Linked DNA regions of Deinococcus aerius. The protein of the gene in region 2 binds, or shares a complex with, the protein of the main gene of each other region. Links are inferred from orthologs where the notes say so. Each region holds a gene or a part of one and is shown on either strand. Other genes may lie near its edges.

The links. The genes of interacting proteins can lie anywhere in the genome.
Region 1: the proteins of secY (region 2) and secG are in contact, whole or in part, in a crystal structure (PDB 5AWW), measured with the Thermus thermophilus proteins. The link is inferred for Deinococcus aerius from one-to-one orthologs. Residues at the interface, in WP_096411648.1 of Thermus thermophilus: Leu14, Gln16, Arg17, Phe20, Ile34, Pro35, Pro37, Ile72, Arg108, Arg109, Asn112, Gln113, Arg116, Ile117, Ile120, Pro145, Gly146, Trp147, Phe152, Phe155, Val156, Val159, Thr160, Val162, Ala163, Gly164, Ala166, Leu167, Trp170, Glu173; in WP_223903268.1 of Thermus thermophilus: Tyr5, Ile9, Tyr12, Leu13, Ala16, Leu19, Val20, Val23, Leu24, Gln26, Glu27, Pro28, Gln30, Gly31, Ala32, Asp34, Leu35, Met36, Gly37, Gly38, Ser39, Ala40, Asp41, Leu42, Phe43, Ala45, Arg46, Val48, Tyr53, Thr56.

What each region holds. Positions count from the first base shown.
Region 1 is NZ_BFAG01000001.1:157,023-159,881, forward strand. Bases 72-2,859 are described here. They hold secG (preprotein translocase subunit SecG), read left to right. Parts: upstream 72-1,247; coding sequence 1,248-1,472; downstream 1,473-2,859. Other genes in these bases: purD (phosphoribosylamine--glycine ligase), read left to right, coding at 72-1,035; DAERI_RS00705 (ABC transporter substrate-binding protein), read left to right, coding at 1,911-2,859. Outside these bases: more of purD, read left to right, coding at 1-71. UniProt on the Bacillus subtilis protein: Involved in protein export. Participates in an early event of protein translocation.
Region 2 is NZ_BFAG01000026.1:9,237-12,104, forward strand. What follows is about bases 1-2,797. They hold secY (preprotein translocase subunit SecY), read right to left. Parts: upstream 2,165-2,797; coding sequence 836-2,164; downstream 1-835. Other genes in these bases: DAERI_RS21410 (adenylate kinase), read right to left, coding at 93-686; rplO (50S ribosomal protein L15), read right to left, coding at 2,166-2,636; rpmD (50S ribosomal protein L30), read right to left, coding at 2,633-2,797. Outside these bases: more of rpmD, read right to left, coding at 2,798-2,800; rpsE (30S ribosomal protein S5), read right to left, coding at 2,812-2,868. UniProt on the Bacillus subtilis protein: The central subunit of the protein translocation channel SecYEG. Consists of two halves formed by TMs 1-5 and 6-10.

The DNA.
Region 1 (2,859 bases), on a different replicon or contig from region 2:
GGGCTGGTGGACGCCTGCCGGGAGCGGGGCGTGCCCGCCTTCGGCCCTGGCCGCGCCGCCGCCCGGCTGGAGGGCGACAAGGCGTGGAGCAAGGCTTTTATGCTCCGCCACGGCATCCCGACCGCCGCGCACCGCAGCTTCGACAGCCTGGAAGAGGCCCTCACCCACGCCGCCGCGCAACCCCTCCCGCTCGTGGTGAAAGACGCCGGGCTGCGGGCCGGGAAGGGCGTCACCATCGCCCACACCCGGGCGGAGGCGGAGGCAGCCCTGCGCGACATCTTCACCCAGGAGGGCGCCCGGGCCGTGCTGGAGGAGTTCATGACCGGGCAGGAGGTCACGGTCCTCGCGCTGACCGACGGCGAGCGGTACGCCCTGACCCCCCCCAGCCAGGACCACAAGACCATCTTCGAGGGCGACACCGGCCCGATGACGGGCGGCATGGGCGTGATCTGCCCCTTCCCGCTCCCGGAGGCGGACCTGGAACGCATCCGGGCCGAGATCGTCGAACCGACCCTCGCCGGAATGCGGGCCGAGGGACATCCCTTTACCGGGGTCCTGTATGCGGGCCTGATGCTGACACCTGGCGGCCCGAAGGTCGTCGAATTCAACGCCCGCTTCGGCGACCCCGAGGCCGAGGCGGTGCTGCCGCTCCTGGAGAGTGACCTCGCCCGGCACGCGCTGGATGCCGCGGGCGGCCACCTCGACCCCGCCAGCGTGCGCTTCCGCGACGGGGCCAGCGCGGTCGTGATCCTGGCGGCCCCCGGCTATCCCGGCGAGCCCCGGAAGGGCATTCCCCTGCGCCTCCCCGATCCCGGCCCCGGCGAGGTGATCTACCACGCGGGCACCGCCGAGCAGGGGGGGCAACTCGTGAGCAGCGGGGGCCGGGTGCTCGCCGTGACTGCCACCGCGCCCTCGCTGAACGGGGCACTGGGCCGCGCCTACGCGCTGGCGGGCCGGGTGGACTTTCCCGGCGCGCAACTCCGGCGTGACCTCGGGGGGCGGATCGGGGCGCAGCCGGACCCCCAGCCCGTTTGACCCCGGACCCCGGGCGCGCTAGCATCCGCCTGGCCCGCAACCCGGGCAACCGTGCCGGTGTGGCGGAATCGGTAGACGCACTCGACTCAAAATCGAGCGGGAAACCGTAGGGGTTCGAGTCCCCTCACCGGCACCACCCCAAGGAATCCCGGAAGGCCTGTTTTCCCGCGGGCATCTCCCGAGTAGAGCGCAGTCCGACCCAGAGGTCCCCCATGATTCTGACGTTGTTTATCATCCTGTTCGCCCTGGTTTGCGTGGGGCTCGTGTTTTTCGTGCTGCTGCAGGTGCCCAGGCAGGCCGGACTCTCGGCCAGTATGGCCTCCGGCGGCTCGCTGCTGGGCGGGCGCGGCGTGGAGGGCGGCCTGATCCGCGTAACCAGCGTGCTGGGCGGACTCTTCATGCTGCTGGCGCTGCTGATCAGTTTCGTCTCGCGTTAAAAGCATCTGTTCGTGCCGCCGTCTCCCATCAGGAGACGGCGGCATTCGTTTGGTCGGGATGGGTGGCGACCCCTTAATGGGGACGTTCGCCCTGCAGTGCATGGTTTTACAGGATAACCGTGCCGCTATAGAAGCCGTTTTTCGCCACCGGGGCTCGTCCCCACGCCTCTGGGCACGCCAAAAACCGCTTAGGACGAGGCCCGGCGAGGTTCTGGCCCTCCGGCGGGCCGAACTATCATGCCCCATGAAGTGTGATCAATGTGTGATTATCCACTCGCACTGTCTGTTGCGCTCTTGACCTGATCTAAGCCTATCCATATAGTGGCGGCGCTGGAACCCTGAAAACGTTGTGTATGGCTGACTCCTGGCCCCCGCCGGGAGCCCAGATGACCGTAGCTCGTTTGCCGGACTGCGCCCTTCAGCCGAGGAGGCACCCCCATGAGAAAAGCCCTGTTCGTCGCGCTCGCCCTGACGGTCGGCTCCGCCACCGCTGCCCCCTTTGTCCTGCCCGCCAAGTGGATGGCCGCCAACCCCTCGCAGGCCAAGACCGGCGGTGAGGTCCGCATTTACTCGCTGAGCGACTACAAGACGCTCAACCCCTTCACCAGCGCCGAGGCGGACAGCCTCCCCGACCTGATGAGCGACGTTGGCCTGGGCGGCCTCTTTACCCAGGACCCCAGCACGGACAAGTTCATCCCGCACATGGCCGACGCCATGCCGACGGTGAGCAACGGTGGCAAGCGCTTCGTCGTGAAGCTGCGCCAGGGCATGAAGTTCAGCGACGGTCAGCCCATCACCGCCGACGACTTCGTGACGACCTTCAAGATCCACACGGACGACAAGGTCGGCAGCAACTCCTACGACAGCTTCTTCCTCAACGGCAAGCCCATCACGCTGAAGAAGATCGACGACTACACCCTGCAGTTCGACTTCCCGCAGGTCAGCTCGGGCGCCTATGTCCGCATGGCGTTCATCCCCTGGCCCGACCACGTCTTCGGCCCGGTGTACCGCAGCAAGGGCGCCGAGGGCATCAAGGCGATGTGGGGCATCAGCGCCGATCCCAAGACCATCGTGTCGCCTGGCCCCTGGGTGATCAGCAACTACCAGCCCGGGCAGCGCGCCGTGCTGAGGAAGAACCCCTATTTCGGCGAGTGGAACAAGGACGGCGCGGGCAAGCCCCTGCCGTACCTCGACACCATGAGCATCCGGCTGCTCAAGGACCTCAACGCGGGCCTGGCCGCCTACCTCGCGGGCCAGATCGACACCTTTGCTCCCAGCAAGGCGGACGATCTCGCGCAGATCAAGCGCGCCATCGACAGCGGCAACCTCAAGGCCCAGCTCTTCCCGAACGTCAGCCCCAACGCGACCAGCCAGTGGATCGTCTTCA
Region 2 (2,868 bases):
GATACAAGCCAAAGGGGAAGTTAGCACGGGGGCCGGGCGGGCGGCAAGAGGAGCGGGAACACACTTCCTCCCGCTCCCCGGGGCCTGGACGCTCAGCGCATCGTCTGCTGAATCCGCCCGTACACCTCGTCCATCGTGCCCACGCCGTCCACGTGACGCAGGTGCCCGCGCGCCGCGTAGTAGTCGATGAGCGGCTGGGTCTGCTCGCGGTAGACCTCCTGGCGCCTGCGGGCGACCTCCTCGGTGTCGTCGCTGCGGACCGGCTCGCCAAGCAAAGCCGCCTGCCGCCCCCGCTCCACAATTCGCTCGATCAGCAGCTCGTCGGGCACCTCCAGCAGGGGCACGGCAGTGACGGGGGCGCCCAGCTCCTCCAGCAGCATGTCCAGCGCCTCGGCCTGGGCGCAGGTGCGGGGAAAGCCGTCGAAAATCACCCGCACGGGCTCCATCCCGGCCAGGCGGTCGCGGATCAGCGCGATCAGGATGTCGTCGGGCACGAGCTGCCCGGCGTCGAGAATGGGCCTCACCTGCTGCCCGAGTTCGGTGCCGCGGGAGACGTGGTCGCGCAGGATTTCCCCGGTGCTGATCTTGGTCAGGCCCTGCTCGCGGGCGAGGCGTTCGGCCTGCGTCCCCTTGCCCGCGCCGGGCGGGCCGAGGAAAATCACGACCTTGTTTCTGGGTTGAGTCATCGCTCCTCCTGTTGGGATGTACAGCATAGGGCCAGGGCAGCCCGGTGGGGACCGTCCTGCCCAGCCTTGTTCCCCCTGGGGTGACGATGGAATAGGGGGGAGACAGCAAAAACCGCCCACCACGGGGGTGAGCGGTCCAAGAAGGCGCGTTAGCTGTTCAGGCGACCGCGAATGCGGCCCTTGCTGATAAAGCCGTCGTAGCGCCGCACGGTGAGCTGAGCCTCAAGCTGCTTCAGCGTTTCAAGCGCCACCCCCACGATGATCAGCAGGCCGGTTCCGCTGAACTGGAAGGTCGAGATGCCCGTCGCCCGCTGGACGATCTGCGGAATCACCGTCAGGATGACCAGGAAGATCGCGCCCCAGAGGCTCAGGCGGCTGCTGATCCCGCCCAGGTATTCGGCGGTGGGCGCGCCGGGACGAACGCCCGGGATAAAGCCGCCCGCCTCGCGCAGTTGCTCGCTGATGCGCTTGGGGTCAAACTGCACGCTGTTGTACAGGTACGTGAACCCGAAGATCAGCAGGCCCTCCAGCGCGATGTACCAGGGGCTGCCGGGCGTCAGGTGCGTCTGGATGAAGGCGTTTACCGCGGGCGCCCGGGTGGCCGTCGCGCTGGCGATCAGGTTGGGGATGATCAGCATGGCCGAGGCGAAGATCACCGGGATCACGCCCGCCTGGTTCACCTTGATGGGGAGCCAGGTGGCCTGCCCACCGAGGTTGCGGGCGGCACCCGCCGGAGCCCCGCCGCGCGCCCGCGCGTAGGTGACGGGCACCCGGCGCTCGCCCTGATACACATACACAATCCCGGCGATGGTCGCCAGAATCACCAGGATGAAGAAGGCGAGACCCAGGATGGACTGGTCGGGGTTGGTGCGGAACAGCTGGGCCGTCGCGCTGACCTCGTGCGGGTAGCGGGCGATGATGCCCGCCGTGATGATCAGGCTGATGCCGTTGCCGACGCCGACCTCGGTAATGCGCTCGCCGATCCACATGGTGAAGGCGATGCCCGCCACCTGCGTCAGCACCATCACGAGGACCGTAAAGAGGCCGGGGTCCCAGCCCACCGCGATAAAGGCGGGATTGTTGGTGATGTACAGCGAGAAGAAGAGCGCCTGCGCCGCGCCGAGGCCGATGGCCGCGTAGCGGGTGTACTGGTTGATCTTCTTGCGGCCCTCCTCGCCCTCCTTGCTGAGCTTTTCGAGCGAGGGAATGGTCGTGGTGAGAAGCTGGATCACGATGCTCGCCGTGATGTACGGCAGCACGCCCAGGGCGAAGATCGAGAACTGCGAAAGATTGCCGCCCGAGATCAGGCTGATCAACCCGAAAAGGCCACCCGTGGTGGCCTGTTCGAGAGCTGCCGTGTTCACGCCCGGTGTCGGGATGGTGCTTCCGAGGCGGAACACGGCGAGCAGCAGCAGGGTGAAGACAATCTTCCGCCGAAGGTCCGGAATCCGGAACGCGTCGCGGAAGGCGCGCAGCATGTTAGCCCGCCTGCTCGGTCGGCTCGGCGTCCGTGCCCGCCGCGGCGATCACGACCCGGCCACCCGCCGCCTCGACGGCCTGGATGGCCGCCTGGCTGGCCGCGTCCACGTGAACGGTCACGGCGCGGGTCACCTCGCCGCGGGCGAGGAGCTTGACCGGGCGGTTCTTGCGGCGCACCAGGCCCGCCGCTTCCAGCGCGGCGCGGTCCAGGGTGTCGCCCTCGACGCCCGCGAGCTGCGAGAGGTTGACGACCTCGTAGGTCGTGCCGACGTTGTTGAAGCCGCGCTTGGGCAGGCGGCTGATCAGCGTGCTGCGGCCACCCTCGAAGAATTGGCCCTTGCCCGCGCCGCTGCGCGCCTTCTGGCCCTTGTGCCCGCGTCCGGCGGTCTTGTCGGTGCCGCCGGGGCCGCGGCCCACGCGCTTGCGGTTCTTGCGGCTGCCGGGCGCCGGAGTCAGTTCGTGGAGCTTCACGCTTCCACCTCCACCAGATGCTGGACGGTCTTGATCATGCCGCGAATGCTGGGCGTGTCCGCCAGTTCACGGCTGTCGCCGATCTTCCGCAGGCCGAGCGCCTTCACGGTCTCGACCTGGTTCTTGGGGCGGCCAATCACGCTGCGCCGCAGGGTCACCTTCACGGTCGTACCAGTCACTGGACACCTCCCGCCTGGGCCGCCCCGGCCTCGGTGGTGGCGGAGTTCGCCAT